Regions from separate parts of the Agrobacterium sp. GW821-FHT14E08 genome, predicted to be linked through region 1. Evidence: riboswitches for the same ligand, from Rfam matches in the RefSeq annotation. Region 1 holds a riboswitch; each other region holds the start of a gene.
The links. A riboswitch is a leader RNA that binds a small molecule or an ion and turns the genes downstream of it on or off. The one in region 1 is predicted to bind thiamine pyrophosphate.
Positions count from the first base shown of each region.

Region 1 (5,548 bases):
AACCCGGCTCTCCGTACGCTCCCCGTCGGCATCCAGTTGTATCAGGGCGAGTTCGCCTTCCCCTGGCCGGTCATTTCGGCAGCGCTGGTGGTTGGCATCGTGCCGGTCGCGATCCTGATCGTTATCTTTCAGGAACGGGTCGTCTCCGGCCTCACCGCCGGCGGTCTCAAGGGCTAAACAGGTACAGTCATGCATTTCGAAAAGACCAAAGACGGCTTCACGCTCGCCATCGGCGGCCGCAGCATCCTGTCGCATTCCCTCGAAAACCCAGCCTTCTTCGCCGGTTTCGGCAAGGAGCGGATGGACATGTATCGCGGCAATTTCGACATCGAAGACTATGTCATCGAGCGGACAGCCCTGCGCCATGCCGAGTTGAATGGCGACAGCGTTACGCTGTCCTCCGGACCCGGACAAGCCCCGCGCCTTCGCCTGACGCTGGACGGCAACGCCATCCGTCTCACCGCGCTGGATGAAACCATCAACCGCCTCTGGCTGCGCGTTGTCGCGGAAACGGATGAGCACGTCTGGGGCGGCGGCGAGCAAATGTCCTATTTCGACATGCGCGGACGCCGTTTCCCGCTCTGGACCTCCGAGCCGGGGGTCGGTCGCGACAAGACCACCGAGATCACCTTCAAATCCGATGTCAACGGCAAGGCGGGCGGTGATTATTACAACACCAACTATCCGCAGCCGACCTATCTATCGTCGCGCAGATATGCGCTGCATGTGGAAACGACCGCCTATTCCGTCTTCGATTTCCGCAATGGCGATTTCCACGAAATCGAGATATGGGCGATCCCCGAAAGGATCGAGTTTTTCACCGGCGACGCTTTTACCGACATCGTTTCCGCCCTCTCCCTTCGCTTCGGGCGTCAGCCGGAGCTGCCGGATTGGATCTATAATGGCGCGATCATCGGATTAAAGGACGGCGTCAACTCATTTGCCCGGCTGGAGAAAATTCGCGCAGCCGGAACGAAGGTTTCCGGCCTGTGGTGCGAAGACTGGGTCGGCCTTCGCCAGACATCCTTCGGCGCACGCCTGTTCTGGGACTGGCAGGCCAATGAAACGCGCTATCCGCATCTGCGCCAGAAGATCGCCGAGCTTGCAGATCAAGGCATCCGCTTGCTGGGTTACGTGAACCCCTATCTCTGCGTCGACGGCCCGCTCTTTCCGGTTGCCGAAGAAGCCGGCTATTTCGCCACCGGTGCGGATGGCAAGACGGCGCTGGTGGATTTCGGCGAATTCGACTGCGGCGTGGTCGATTTCACCAACCCGGCCGCAGCCGACTGGTTTGCCGAGGAGATCATCGGCAGAAACATGCTCGATTTCGGCCTTTCCGGCTGGATGGCGGATTTCGGCGAATATCTGCCGATCGACATCAACCTCTCCAACGGCATCGATGCCAAGCTGATGCACAATGCCTGGCCCACCCTCTGGGCGGAAGTCAATGCGAAGGGTGTCGAAAGCCGGGGCAAGACGGGCGAAGCACTGTTCTTCATGCGGGCGGGCTTTACCGGCGTACAGGCCCATTGCCCACTGATCTGGGGCGGTGACCAGTCGGTCGATTTTTCCCGTCATGATGGCCTCGTCACCGTCATCTGCGGTGCACTCTCCTCCGGCCTCATGGGCAATGCCTATCACCATTCCGATATTGGCGGTTACACCAGCCTGTTCGGCAATGTGAGAACCGCGGAACTCATCATGCGCTGGGCGGAGATGGCGGCTTTTACCCCGGTCATGCGCACGCATGAGGGCAACCGCCCGCGCGATAACCTCCAGATCGATCAGGATGAGGCGGTTCTTGCCCATTTCGCCCGCATGACGAGGATTTATACAGCACTTGCTCCCTATCTGAAATCGCTCTCCGCCGAGGCGGCCAGGACCGGCCTGCCGGTGCAGCGGCCTCTCTTCCTGCATTTTGAGGATGACCGGCAGACCTACGCCATTCAGGACAGCTATCTCTATGGAGCAGACCTGCTCGTTGCCCCGGTCTGGAAAGCAGACGAAACGCAACGCACGCTGCACCTTCCGGGCGATGTGGAATGGGTTCACCTGTGGAGCGGCGCCGTTCATTCTGGCGGGCGCGAGATCACCGTGGAAGCACCGCTTGGCCAGCCGGCCGTCTTCTATCGCGCCGATAGCAGCCATCGTCAGCTATTTGAACAGCTTCGCACCATCTGAGCCGTTGACAGCCAGCTAAAAAAGCGACAGTTTCCGACCCATTCCGAGGGGAGCACCGAACGGTGCTGAGATGGCGATGAGCCGGACCCTTGAACCTGATCCGGGTCATGCCGGCGTAGGAACGGAAACTGTCGCACCCTTCAGGCGCTGCCATTTCTCTTCTCCGCTTTGCCTGATCTCCGAGATTGTCACATCTGGAGACGAATGATGATGCTGAAACCTTCCGCCCTTCGCACACGGTGCGTCTGCGTCTGAGGTCCGGCTCATGCGTGCCACCCATGCGCTGAACGGTGTCGGCCTTCTGCTGGTTTTCTGGCAGGCGGGAACGTGGCTGTTTTCGCCGCCCCGCTATATCCTGCCATCGCCCGCCGATGTTGCCGGCGCTTTCTGGCGCCAGCCGGGCTTCCTGTTCGGGCAGGCACTGGTAACGCTTGGTGAAATGGCGCTCGGGCTTGCGGCGGGCATCGCCGCCGGCATTCTCGTCGCTTTCACGATTGCCGCCATCCCGCGCCTCGGCCGCCTTGTCTGGCCGATGGTGCTGGTGTTGCAGGCCTTTCCGGTCTTCGTGCTGGCCCCCATCCTCGTCCTCTGGTTCGGTTTCGGCATGGCCTCGAAAGTGGTCATGACGGCGATCATCATCTTCTTCCCCGTTGCCTCCTCTTTCACGGATGGCCTCAACCGCACCGATCGCGCCATCCTCGACGCCGCCTCGCTGACTGAAGCGAGCCACTGGCAGATCCTCACGAGGTTGCGCGTGCCGCTGGCGCTGCCATCGCTCATTTCCGGCCTGAGGGTGGCGGCGCCGCTCGCCCCGCTTGGCGCCGTCATCGGCGAATGGGTGGGCGCATCGGCCGGGCTCGGGTTTGTGATGATCCAGTCCAATGCCCGCATGCAGACCGACACCATGTTCGCCGCGATGGTCATTCTCGCCATCATGGCGGTGCTGCTGCGGCTCATCGTCGACCGGGCGACCGCCAATCTGGCCCCCTGGGCCAAGGAAACAGAACACACCATTCCTTTCAGATCTTTACGGAGACTTTCGGCACCATGAAACGAACTCTTCTTTCCCTCGTCGTCGCGGCAGCAAGCGTGCTTTCACCGATGCAATCGCATGCGGCAGACAAGCTGACCGTGTTGCTCGAATGGTTCGTGAACCCCGATCATGCGCCGATGGTGATCGCCAAGGAACGCGGCCTGTTTGCCGATGCGGGGCTCGAGGTGGAACTGGTTCCGCCCGCAGACCCCTCCGCCGTGCCGCGTCTCGTCTCGGCGAAACAGGCCGATATCGGCGTGCACTACCAGCCGAACCTCTATCTCGATCACGATGCCGGTCTGCCGCTTGTGCGTTTCGGCACGCTGGTCGAAACCCCGCTCAACACTGTCACCGTTCTGGCCGATGGCCCGATCAAGAGCCTAAAGGACCTGAAGGGCAAGAAGGTCGGCTTTTCCGTTTCCGGCTTCGAGGATGCCATGCTGAAACGCATGCTGGAAAAGGACGGCCTGACGAAGGATGATGTCGAACTCATCAACGTCAATTTCTCGCTCTCGCCGTCGCTGATCGCCGGTAAGGTCGATGCAACGCTCGGCGGCTTCCGCAATTTCGAGCTGACGCAGATGAAGCTCGAGGGACATGACGGCCGCTCCTTCTTCCCGGAGGAACACGGCGTGCCGGCCTATGACGAGCTGATCTTCGTCACGCACCGCGATCTCGCAAAGGACAGCCGCCTGCCGCGTTTCCTCTCCGCCGTGGAACAGGCCGCAATCTTCATTACCAATCATCCTCAGGAATCCTGGCAGCTTTTCATCAAGGCCTATCCGAATCTTGACGATGCGCTGAACAAGCAGGCTTTCTTCGACACGCTGCCGCGTTTCGCCAAACGCCCGGCCGCACTCGACCGCGCGCGCTACGCCCGTTTCGGCGCTTTCATGCAGGAGATGCAGCTCATCAAGCAGGCGCCGGCGGCGGACGACATCGCCGTGGAGCTGCAGCAGCCATGACCACGACTTTTCCGACAGCGGCAAAGGCCGCCGAGATTCTGGAGCGGGTGCGGCAAACGCGCCCGCGCGTGCATTGCCTGATGAACACCGTGGTGCAGAAATTCACCGCGGATGGCATCACTGTCGTTGGCGGTATTCCTTCCATGACCACCTCGCTCGAGGAAATCGAGAGCTTCGTCACCAAGGCGGATGCGCTGACCGTCAATCTCGGCACACTGGATGCCGAGCGGCGCAAGGTCATCCGGCTGGCGATCGAAATCGCCAATGCATCCGGCAAGCCATGGATCGTCGACCCCGTGCATTGCGATTATTCGCCGTCGCGGCTGGAATTCGCGCGCGAACTGATTGCACTTTCCCCGACGATCGTGCGTGGCAATCACGCCGAGATGAGCCTGATCGGCGATGTGCCTGGCGTGGTGAGGATCGAGACCGGGCCTGTGGATCATCTCGGTGACACGACCCGCAGCGTCAGGATCGTCAACGGTCATCCGTGGATGGCGAAGGTGACCGGAACGGGGTGCCTTTCGGGCGGCGTCATCGCCGCCTTCATGGCGGTGGAAAAGGACGCACTGACGGCGGCCGCCTCCGCCCTTGCCGTCACCGGCGTTTCCGCCGAACTCGCAGCCAAGCACGCCAGAGGCCCCGGCACCTTCGAACCGGCGTTTCTGGATGCGCTTTCCGAAATTTCCGGTGAGGAGATCACAAATCACGCGAGGATAGAGCATGAACAAGGTTGATTACCGCCTCAACGCGCTGGTCGATGCGAGCCTTGGCGATGTCGCGCCGCTGCCGGAGCTTGCTCTCGCCGCCGCGCTGAACGGCGCGACCATTCTGCAATATCGCGACAAGCACGGCTCGACGCGCGAGATGATCGAAAACGCCCGCGCCATTCATGAGGCCATCGCCGGCACCGGCGTACCGCTGGTCATCAACGACCGGGTGGATGTAGCCCTCGCCTCGGGCACTGATGGGGTGCATCTCGGCGCCGACGACATGGACGCCAAAACCGCAAGGCGCATTCTCGGCGAAAAGGCGATCATCGGCCTCACCGTCAAGAACCGTTCCGATGCCGAACGGGCGGCCTCCATGCCCGTCGACTATGCCTGCATCGGCGGCGTGTTCAAAACCGTTTCGAAGGTCAATCCGGACAAGCCGGTCGGTATCGACGGTTTTACCACGCTGCGCGCCCTGCTGAAGGAGTGGAAGCCGGATATGCCGGTCGGCGCTATCGCCGGCATCGATCTTGCCCGCGTGCCTTCAGTCATTGCCGCCGGCGCGGATGGTGTGGCGGTCATTTCCGCCATTTTCCGCGCGGGGGATATTGCCAGCGCAGCCAAGGACTTCCGCTCCAAAATTGACGCGGCGCTGA
Region 1 is NZ_JBXAPJ010000003.1:677,776-683,323, reverse strand. It holds gene AC1ROR_RS15830 (carbohydrate ABC transporter permease) at 1-177, shown strand, start outside; gene AC1ROR_RS15825 (alpha-glucosidase) at 190-2,181, shown strand; TPP riboswitch at 2,218-2,320, shown strand; gene AC1ROR_RS15820 (ABC transporter permease) at 2,447-3,232, shown strand; gene AC1ROR_RS15815 (ABC transporter substrate-binding protein) at 3,229-4,179, shown strand; gene AC1ROR_RS15810 (hydroxyethylthiazole kinase) at 4,176-4,916, shown strand; gene thiE (thiamine phosphate synthase) at 4,903-5,548, shown strand, end outside.

Region 2 (5,548 bases), on a different contig from region 1:
CCCGAACGGCGAAGGCCTGAACGGGAGAAAAGACTCCACTGTGCAGTCATGCTATTTCTCATTCTCTATGCCTGCCCCTAACGTTCCTGATCATCCGTTAATTGCAGACCAGAATAACAGATTCGCCCCAACGAGCCATGAATGCCGAAACGGTAAAAACGATCCATCAAGTCCGGAATATTCCTGAAGAACGCAATAATTCTCGTCTTTTCTCGGGCAACAACTTGAAACTGGCAAGTGCAAATTAGCGCCATTGAAGTCATCTAAAGCGATTGCCAGCGGCACGCGTCGAAAATAAGGCGATCAGCCGTTCAGAAAACTGTCCACCGCCTTCACATTTTGTGTGGCGAAGAAATCTGCGGTCGAGCCCGCATAAACAACACGGCCGCGATCAAGAAAAACCACCCGCTGCGCCAGCTTTTTTATGTCTTCGGGGTGATGGGTGACAATAATCACCGTGTTTTTTGTTTCGCCGTGCAAGTCGAGAAGCAGGGATGCCATGCCCGCCCGCAACCCCGGATCGAGCGCCGCGAAAGGTTCGTCGAGCAGCATGACAGGTTTTTTCCTGACCAGTGCCCGCGCCAAAGCGGCTCTTTGTCTTTCCCCACCGGAAAGCGTGCCCGGCAGGCGTTTGCCAAAACCCGCAAGACCCACGCGTGTAAGCGCCACATCGATCCCCTGGCGGTCTTCCGCCCGCAGCTTCAGCCCGGGGCTGACACCGAGCGCAATATTGGTGAAAATATCGAGATGGGCAAAAAGATTATTGTCCTGGAAAATCGATGAGACCGGTCTTTCGGAAGGATCGCGCGCCTTCATATCCTCTCCGCCGATCAAGATGCGACCGGAATCGGGATCCTCAAAACCGGCGATGAGATTAAGGAGCGTCGACTTGCCCGAACCGGATGCGCCGACAACGGCGGTCACCTGACCTTGCGGGAATACGCAATCGAGATCGAAATCCTGCGTTCCGAGCCGCAGCCTCACCTTATCCAGCTCCACTGCAAAATCCGTCATATGCTCGCCCTTGCCGATTGCGATTGCCGTGAAACACCCCCTGCGGCAAGCAGCAGGCAGACAATACCAAGGATGAACGCATATCCGGCGGCATCATTGGTGCGGTAACTGCCCATATTGCTGTAAACCAGCCATGGCAGGGTGACGAAGTTTTCCGATCCGAACAGGGCAACCGCCCCGAGATCACCAAGCGACAGGGCCATGGCGAAGGAAAACGCCATGAGCAGTGGCCGCCACAAAACCGGCAGATCGGCAAACCGCAGCCGCGCCAGACCCTGAAGCCCGAGACTGGCGGAGAGCCGGCCTGTGCGCAAAAAGTGACTGTTGAAGGCAGGTTCCAGCACCCGCATGGCCAGCGGCAGAGCCATCAGCATGTTGATGAGCGCCACCAGAACGGGAGCATAAAAGCTGACATCTCCAAAGGGCCGCAACAGCAGGAACCACCCGCTTCCCAGAACAACGGGCGGCACCAGCAGCACAAGCGAAGACCCTGCCCCAAGCGTGGTGGACAGAAATCGTAGCGGTCGGGCCGTATGTCGTCCGGAACCCACGGCCTGGCGTGCGCTGATGATCGCGAAGCTGCAAAGCACGACAAGGGCTGCGGAAAGCATGGCGATCGCAAGACTGGTCGCGGCCGCGCGCAGAAAGATCGGCGCGAACAGAAGGCGCAGCAGATCCGCACTCAGACCTGAGACTGTTATGGCGACAAGCGGCACACCAATCAGCAGAACAGCAAGAACGATTGCCATCCCATCCCAAAGACGGGCGCCAATACCCTTGCCGTCAAAACGGCGAAGGGGGCGGCCAAGCGAGGCAATTTCCGCTTCGGGTGCCGGCAAAAAAGCCAGAAGGCCGAGCAGGATCGCTGTGAGGACGATCTGCAGAACCGAAAGCGCGATCGCCCGCTGCGGATCGAAATCGAACCGCAGCGCCTGATAGATCGCCACTTCCAGCGTCGTTGCCGCCGGCCCGCCGCCAAGCAGAAGCACGAGCGTGAAGCTGGTGGCGCACAACATGAAAACGAGCCCCGCAATGCCGGGAACAAGCCGCGAGACCGCCGGCCATTCGATGAAGCGGAACACCGAAACCGGCCCCATGCCGAGGCTCGCCGCCATCCGCCAATATTCGCCCGGAATACGCTCCAGCCCGGCCAGCATCAGCCGCACCGCCAGCGGCAGATTGAAGAACACGTGGGCAATGAGGATGCCGGAAAGGCCATAAATATTGAAAGGCTCATCCGCGCCGGCAAAAACGAGAGCCTTGTTCAAAACACCCTGCCTTCCCCAGATGGCAATGATGCCGAAAGCGCCGACAATCACCGGCAGCCCCATCGGCACCGCCATCAGCCGGATGATCCAGATACGCCCTCGAAAGTCCTGCCGACGGGAGAGCGCCAGCGCCACCGGCAGGCCGAGAACAATGGAGAGAAGAGTGGAAAGCGTTGCCTGATAAAGCGTGAAACGCAGGATGCGCAGCGTATAGGCATCCATGATACCGGCAGCGGAAGCCCCGGCATCGAAAAACAGAAGGGCCGCGATGGCGAGCGCCATGAACAGGAAAACGGCGGCAAACGCCGCCGTTCCGAAAATGATCGACCACCTGTAGTAGCAACGCAGCATCATGCGCGGGCGTGCCTCTTCCTTAATTCATGCTCATGGCGGCAAGCCATTCGTCGATCCAGGCCTTGCGGTTTTTTGCCACCTCTTCCGGGTCCATCAGGAAAGTCTTCTGCGGCACGACGAGCTTTGAAAAAGCCTCGGGCAAAGGCTTGGACGTTGCCGCAACCGGCATCATCCAGTTGTTTTCCGGAATCGCATCCTGAAAACCTGATGTCAGCGTGAAAGCGAGGAACTGTTTCGCCAGTTCCTTATGCGGCGCGTTTTTGAGAAGGCCGGAAACCTCGATCTGGATGTAATGCCCTTCGGAGAAAGCGGCCGCCTGGTATCGGTCGGTCTTTTCCGAGACCATATGATAGGCGGGCGACGTGGTATAGGAAAGCACCATCGGTACCTCACCCTTGGTGAAGAGACCGTAGGATTCCGACCAGCCCGGCGTGACGGTAAGAATACGCTTCCGGAGCTTCGCCCAGGCTTCCGGAGCCTTGTCGCCATAAACCGACTTTACCCAGAGCAGCAGGCCAAGCCCCGGCGTGGAAGTGCGCGGATCCTGAATGGCGATCTTCTGCGAGGGATCGCCTTCCACCAGCTCCTTCAAACTCGTCGGCGGGCTTTTCACCGTCTGCGTGTCATAGATAACGGCGAAATGACCGTAGTCATAAGGAACGAAAACATCGTCCGTGTAGCCGCCCGGCACCTTGACCGCCGATGCATCGATACCGCTGACATCGAAGAGACCGGTCTGTTTCGCTTCCGCAACAAGATTGGTGTCGAGACCAACGACGACGTCCGCCTTGGACCCCGCCCCTTCAAGCTTCAGACGATTGAGCAGCGCCACGCCATCCGCCACACCGACGAAGTTGACCGTGCAGTTGCAAACCTTCTCGAAGGCCTCCTTCACCTTGGGACCGGGACCCCATTCGGAAACGAAGCTCTCATAGGTATAGACGGTCAGTTCCTGCCTATCCTGCGCGACGGCAAGACCGGGCAGAAACAGCGACGCGGCAACAAGGGAATTCAGGAAAAGACGACGGCGCACGGGTATCTCCTCAAAACAAAAAGGGAAATAGCCGCTTGCCTTGAAGCCGTCTAATCCCTCCGCCGGTATGAACCGGATCAGGTTCTTCGGGTTGGCAAGCCTCTCAGCCTTTTGCACGCAAGTACAAAAGACACCCCGTTAGATCATGATGATGATGTAGTCCCGCTGTCGCTGATTGGCAAGATGGCCGCGATCAGCCCTGCGCCGTCATATGGACCAGTTCCCAGACGTGACCGTCGCGATCCTGAAAGCTGCCAGCATACATGAAGCCATGGTCCTGAACGGGTTTCCAGCCGCTTCCGCCGGAAGCAAGCGCCGTTTCGATCATCCGGTCGATTTCTTCGCGGCTTCCCGCCGTAAGACAGGTCAGCACCTCTGTGCTGCGCGTCGCATCGGCTATATCGCCATTGATGAAATCGCGGAAACGCTCTTCCTGAAGCAGCATCACGAAGATGTTCTCCTCAACGATCATGCAGAGCGTGCGGTCATCCGAATATTCCGGATTAAAGCTGAAACCCAGAGCCGTAAAAAAGCTTCTCGATGTCTCGATATTCTTGACCGGCAGATTAACGAAGATCATGCGCATTTTCTGAACTCCTCCGAACCGGGACAGGAAACGGCAATTCCGCCTTCCTGTCAAAGGCGGATGAGATATCAATCAAGAAATCGCAACCGCCGTCAGCCTTCGATTTCCTCACGCAGCATCTCCAGCTCCAGCCATTCCTCTTCCATGGCTTCAAGCTTTTCGCGCAGCTTTGTCATTTCCTGCGCCAGCGTGTTGAAGGCGGCCGGGTCCTTGGCAAAGAGATTGGGATCAGCCATGCGCTGCTCGCGTTTTGCGATTTCGCCCTGCGCCTTTTCCATCTCCTTGGGAAGGTTTTCGAGCGCGAATTTCTGCTTGAAGGAAAGCTTGGCCTTGGCCTTTGAAGGGTCCTGCGATGCGGAGGCGGAAGGTGCGGCCTTCGCCTTTTCCTGCTTCTCCGCCTTGCGTTTTTCTTCCGCCGCACCCTTGCGCTGCGCCATCATGTCCGAGTAGCCGCCAGCATATTCGATCCAGCGTCCGTCCGGCTGATCCGGATTGGCGGGCGCGATGGTGGAAGTGACGGTACGGTCGAGAAAATCGCGGTCGTGGCTGACAAGGATGACGGTGCCCGAAAAGCCCGCGACGACTTCCTGCAACAGATCGAGCGTTTCGATATCGAGATCGTTGGTCGGCTCGTCCAGGATCAGGAGGTTGGTCGGCCTTGCCAGAATACGAGCCAGAATAAGACGGGCGCGCTCGCCGCCGGAAAGATTGCGGATCGGCGTACGGGCCTGTTCCGGCTGGAACAGGAAGTCCTTCATATAGCCCGTCACATGTTTCAGTTCACCATTGACCAGCAGATTATCACCGCGTCCATCGGTGAGGTAATGCGCGAGCGTATCGTTTGGATTGAGATCCTCACGCTTCTGGTCAAGCGTCGCAATCTCCAGATTGGTGCCGAGCTTCACCGTGCCGCTATCGGGCTCAAGCTGACCGGTCAGCATCTTCAGAAGTGTCGTCTTGCCAGCGCCGTTCGGACCGACAAGACCGATGCAATCACCGCGATGGACGCGTAGTGAAAACGGCGCGATGATCACGCGCTCGCCGTAAGACTTGGTGATGGCTTCGGCCTCAATGACCAGCTTGCCGGATTCCCGCACGTCCGCGGCCGTCGCCTGCACCGCGCCCTGCGGTCCCTTGTGGCCGCGATATTCCGCGCGCATGGCCTGAAGCTCACCCACGCGGCGCATATTGCGCTTGCGCCTTGCGGTCACACCATAACGCATCCAGTGTTCTTCACGCTCGATGGCCTTGCCGAGCTTGTGCTGTTCCAGTTCTTCCTCTTCCAGCACCTTA
Region 2 is NZ_JBXAPJ010000005.1:196,239-201,786, reverse strand. It holds gene AC1ROR_RS19030 (thiamine ABC transporter ATP-binding protein) at 304-1,014, opposite strand; gene thiP (thiamine/thiamine pyrophosphate ABC transporter permease ThiP) at 1,011-2,636, opposite strand; gene thiB (thiamine ABC transporter substrate binding subunit) at 2,656-3,669, opposite strand; TPP riboswitch at 3,707-3,817, opposite strand; gene AC1ROR_RS19015 (VOC family protein) at 3,863-4,255, opposite strand; gene AC1ROR_RS19010 (ABC-F family ATP-binding cassette domain-containing protein) at 4,348-5,548, opposite strand, start outside.
Region 2: linked by a shared signal. The riboswitch ahead of thiB (thiamine ABC transporter substrate binding subunit) and the one ahead of AC1ROR_RS15820 (ABC transporter permease) in region 1 are both predicted to bind thiamine pyrophosphate.

Region 3 (5,548 bases), on a different contig from region 1:
GCCGAGCGTGTCCCAGACATGGGTTTTTTCGAGCGTGTACTGGTTTTTCAGAAAGACGGTCATCACCTGATCGGCGGGCGCGGCATCCTTGTGCGCACGCGAGGTAATGAGAATGGCATCGGCATTGCTGCCATAGGAAATGACGGTGGCGTCCTTCTCCAGCCGGCAGAAGTCGCCTTCGACCTCGATGGCGCAGATGGAGTTGCGCAGATTGCCGCCGATGCCGCCTTCGGTCGTTGCCGAGCCGAGCAGAAGCTGTTCGCTGGCGATGCGGCTCATGAAGCCCGCATGCCATGCGCTTGTCTCGCCGTGTTCCACAAGGCTCGATGCCTTGATGTGGTGCATGGCGAAAATCATTGCCGTTGCCGAACAGGCCTGGCCAAGCCGGGCGCAGATATCGGCGATTTCCTGCAATGAGGCGCCTTCGCCGCCAAGGGAAGAAGGAACCTGAATGCCGAGCAGGCGCTCCCGCTTCAAGGCGTCAACGGCTTCCCCGGGAAAGCGGCCGGTGACATCCACCTCGTCTGCGTGTTTAGCTGCAATTGTCGCAACACGGCCCGCGCGCGCGGACAGCGTTTCATCCTGCGGCGCTACGGTAACGTTCATCAGGCAGCCTCTTTGCCGTCCAGAATGAGCTTAACGGTATCCTCGATCGCCTTGATGCTGGCAAAGGACTTGCGGTTCAGCAGGTTGTCGGGAAACTCGATATCGAAAGCTTCCTCAATACCCAGCATCAATTGCACCGATGCAAAGGAAGAAAGGCCTGCTGCATAAAGATCCGCTTCATTCGCGATCGTATCGACGGGGGTGGGAAGCTGGCCGAATTTCGCCAGTATTTCACGAATAGTCGCATTCATTCCGACGTATCTCCCATGAATTTCATATCAGGATGGTTTGTGCTTATCGTTACGTTGCAAACGATAATATTCGCCTAAACCGTTAGGTTAATTACAACTAACGGCAGCATGCGACATTCCCGCACCGTTGCCAAGCGTTGATCCGCGCCCTTGACAAATCCCGGGCGGTGTCTTTTGCTATCTTCCATTCACCAGGGGTGTCCCGCCAAGGGGCTGAGATTCTGCTGTTATGCGCAGTGACCCGTTGAACCTGATCCAGTTCATACTGGCGTAGGGACGGTGCAAAGACCGAAGGTCGGCTGGCGTCAAGGCGTCCGGTGTCGGCACTTCGGTATTTTCCATCATTCCGGCTCGAACTGGGTCTCCACTGTCAAACTTTGGAGCCTCATGATGAATATCGCTGCCAAGACTATACCGCTTTCGGTCACAACCGGGCCGCATGCCGCCTCTACCAAAATCCACAAAGCCGGCATTTTACATCCCCATATCCGCGTGCCGATGCGCGAGATCGCCGTTCATCCGACGGCGGGCGAACCGCCGGTGACGGTTTACGATTCCTCCGGTCCCTATACCGATCCATCACATCCCGTTCTGATTGAAAAGGGCCTGCCGCGCCTTCGCCACGGCTGGGTCGTGGCGCGTGGCGATGTTGCGGCTTATGATGGCCGGCACGTCAAGCCGGAGGACAACGGCTTTGCCACAGGCGAGCGCCTGACGCCTGAATTTTCCGTCCGTCACCAGCCGCTCAGGGCGACGGCTGGCAAGGCGGTAACCCAGCTTGCCTATGCGCGGGCGGGCATCATCACACCGGAAATGGAATTCATCGCTATCCGCGAAAACCTCGGGCGCGAAGCCGTTAAGGAGAAGTTTATCCGCGACGGCGAGAGTTTTGGTGCGCAAATCCCCGATTTCGTCACGGCGGAATTCGTTCGTCAGGAAGTGGCGGCTGGCCGCGCCATCATTCCCGCCAACATCAATCACCCGGAACTTGAGCCGATGATCATCGGCCGCAATTTTCTGGTGAAGATCAACGCCAATATCGGCAATTCCGCCGTCACTTCCTCCATGGCGGAGGAGGTGGAGAAGATGGTCTGGGCGATCCGCTGGGGCGCGGATACCGTCATGGATCTTTCGACCGGCCGCAACATCCACAATATCCGCGAATGGATCATCCGCAATTCGCCGGTGCCGATCGGCACGGTGCCGCTCTATCAGGCGCTGGAGAAGGTCAACGGCATTGCCGAAGACCTGAACTGGGAAGTGTTCCGCGATACGCTGATCGAACAGGCGGAGCAGGGTGTGGATTACTTCACCATCCATGCCGGCGTTCGGCTGCATTACATTCCGCTCACCGTCAACCGCGTCACCGGCATCGTTTCGCGTGGCGGGTCGATCATGGCCAAGTGGTGTCTGCATCACCACAAGGAAAGTTTCCTCTATGAGCATTTCGAGGAGATCTGCGATATCTGCCGCGCTTATGACGTCTCCTTCTCGCTGGGTGACGGCCTGCGGCCCGGCTCGATTGCCGACGCCAATGACGCCGCGCAGTTCGCTGAACTGGAAACGCTGGGTGAGCTGACGCAGATCGCCTGGGCGAAGGATTGCCAGGTGATGATCGAAGGCCCCGGCCATGTGCCGATGCACAAGATCAAGGAAAATATGGACAAGCAGTTGAAGACCTGCGGCGAGGCGCCTTTCTATACGCTCGGACCGCTGACCACCGATATTGCACCCGGTTACGACCATATTACTTCGGGTATTGGCGCTGCGATGATCGGCTGGTTCGGCACGGCGATGCTCTGCTATGTCACGCCCAAGGAACATCTCGGCCTGCCTGATCGTAACGACGTGAAGGTCGGCGTCATCACCTACAAGATCGCCGCCCATGCCGCCGATCTCGCCAAGGGTCATCCGGCCGCGCAGGTGCGGGACGATGCACTGTCGCGTGCAAGGTTCGAGTTCCGCTGGGAAGACCAGTTCAACCTCTCGCTCGACCCGGATACGGCGCGGTCCTTCCATGACGAAACCCTGCCGAAGGAGGCGCATAAGGTCGCGCATTTCTGCTCCATGTGCGGGCCGAAATTCTGCTCGATGCGGATTTCCCACGATATCCGCGCCGAGGCGCAGAAGGAGGGGCTGGAGGCCATGGCGGCGCGCTTCAAGGAGGGTGGCGAGCTTTACATGCCGCTCGCAACGCCCGCGAATGCCGAATAAAATGCGCGTCCTTGTCAAGGGAACGGGGGTCGCCGGTTTAACGGCGGCCTTCGAACTGGCGCGGAGTGGTGTCTCCGTCGAGGTTTCGGAGCGCAATGCCGAATCTTCTCGCGGCGCATCCTTTTATGCCGGCGGCATGCTGGCACCATGGTGCGAGCGTGAAAATGCGGCGCAGGCGGTCTTATCGCTCGGTCAGGCGGCGCTTGACTGGTGGGACGAGGCGACTCCGGGCCTTGTCGTGCGGAACGGCACGCTGCTTGTCGCAACCGCCCGTGACAAAGCGGAGCTTTCACGTTTCGCATCCAGGACCAGCGGATATCGTTGGGTGGATGACGGGGAAATCGCTGCTCTGGAGCCTGATCTTGCAGGGCGGTTTCGCTCCGGGCTTTATTTTCCGGGCGAGGGGCATCTGGATCCGCGCCTGGCGCTGAAATCGCTGCATGAGCGGCTTTGCGGCCTGGGCGTGCGGTTTCACATGGGCGTTCCGGTGAATGAACAGTCTTTCGACCGGGTGGTGGATTGCACCGGCCCTGCGGCGGTGGGCGCGATTTCCGGACTTCGCGGCGTGCGGGGAGAGATGCTTTATCTCGCCACGTCAGAAGTTTCCCTGTCCCGTCCCGTCCGGCTGCTGCATCCGCGTATTCCGCTTTACATCGTGCCGCGCGAGCCCGGCCGTTTCATGGTGGGTGCGACGATGATCGAAACAGAGGATACGGGCGCGATTTCCGCCCGCTCGATGATGGAGTTCCTGAACGCCACCTATGCCGTTCATCCGGCCTTTCTGGAAGCTGAAATCATCGAAACCGGCACAGGCATACGCCCGGCCTACCCGGACAATCTGCCGAAAGTCACTGAAGACGGCCGGAGAATTTTCATCAACGGCGCGCACCGGCACGGCTTTTTGCTGTCGCCGGCAATGGCGCGGCAGACGGCTGAAATCCTCTGCCAAACTCTCTCTCAAAAGGAACAGGATCATGAAACTTCTGGTGAATGGCGACGAGCTTGATCTCGCCGCTGAAACGCTGGCCGGTTTGCTCGCCAGCCTCGATTATGAAGGCGACTGGCTGGCGACAGCGGTGAACGGTGATCTGGTGCATTCGGAGGAGCGCGCCAATTATCAGCTAAAGGCGTTCGACCGTGTCGAAATCCTCTCGCCGATGCAGGGAGGCTGAGATCATGCTGACGCTTTATGGCCGCGAGGTCTCCTCCCGCCTTCTCCTAGGCACGGCACGTTACCCTTCGCCGGCGGTGCTTGCCGATGCGGTGCGGGCCAGCAAGACGGATATTCTGACGATTTCACTGCGCCGGGAGACGGCGGGCGGCAAGAAGGGCGGCCAGTTTTTCGAGCTGATCCGTGAGCTGGATCGCAGAATCCTGCCCAATACGGCCGGCTGTCACACCGTTAAGGAAGCGGTGCTGACGGCGAAGATGGCCCGGGAGGTTTTTCAGACCAACTGGATCAAGCTGGAGGTCATCGGCCATCACGACACGTTGCAGCCCGATGTCTTTGCGCTGGTCGAAGCGGCGAAAATTCTCTGTGACGATGGTTTCGAGGTATTTCCCTATACAACGGACGATCTTGTCGTGGCTGAGAAGCTGCTGGATGCCGGCTGTAAGGTGCTGATGCCCTGGTGCGCGCCGATCGGCAGCGCCATGGGACCGCTCAATCTGACGGCGCTGAAATCGATGCGGGCGCGATTTGCGGATGTGCCGCTGATCGTCGATGCCGGTATCGGCCGGCCGTCCCATGCGGTGACGGTGATGGAACTTGGCTACGACGCCGTTCTGCTCAATACGGCGGTTGCAGGTGCGGGGGATCCGGTTGGCATGGCGGAGGCTTTCGCCCGCGCCATAGAGGCTGGCCATCAGGCATTCCTGTCCGGTCCGCTGGAGCCGAGAGACATGGCCATTCCCTCGACACCCGTTATCGGGACGGCGGTTTTCTCCTGATCGCGGTCTGCCGCCGTCATCGGACATGTCACCTTTTGCGTTGACAGTGTCCCGTGGCGGCGAGATACCGGGAGAAAAGGGGAACGGCATGGCGGCACGCAACAATCTTCTGACGGATATCGATGGCGTTTCGGTTGGCAATGTGACCGATCTTTCCCTCGGCTCCGGCGTCACCGCCATTGTTTTCGAAAAGCCCGTTGTCGCTTCCGGTTCGGTTCTCGGCGGTGCGCCCGGCGGGCGCGATACCGGCCTGCTCGACCCGGCGATGACGGTAGAAGCCGTGGATGCCTTCGTGCTCTCGGGTGGTTCAGCCTTCGGGCTGGATGCGGCGGGCGGCGTTCAGGCCGGGCTGCGCGAGATCGGCCGTGGCCTGCAGGTTGGGTCCACCCGCGTTCCCATCGTGCCGCAGGCGATCCTGATGGATCTGCTGAATGGCGGCGACAAGGATTGGGGGCTGCATTCGCCCTATCGCGAGATGGGATATGCGGCCTTCAAGGCGGCGCGTGCGGAGCCCTTCGAACTTGGAA
Region 3 is NZ_JBXAPJ010000005.1:357,271-362,818, forward strand. It holds gene AC1ROR_RS19730 (acyl-CoA dehydrogenase family protein) at 1-606, opposite strand, end outside; gene AC1ROR_RS19735 (acyl carrier protein) at 606-857, opposite strand; TPP riboswitch at 1,041-1,152, shown strand; gene thiC (phosphomethylpyrimidine synthase ThiC) at 1,248-3,071, shown strand; gene thiO (glycine oxidase ThiO) at 3,073-4,077, shown strand; gene thiS (sulfur carrier protein ThiS) at 4,046-4,243, shown strand; gene AC1ROR_RS19755 (thiazole synthase) at 4,248-5,021, shown strand; gene AC1ROR_RS19760 (P1 family peptidase) at 5,110-5,548, shown strand, end outside.
Region 3: linked by a shared signal. The riboswitch ahead of thiC (phosphomethylpyrimidine synthase ThiC) and the one ahead of AC1ROR_RS15820 (ABC transporter permease) in region 1 are both predicted to bind thiamine pyrophosphate.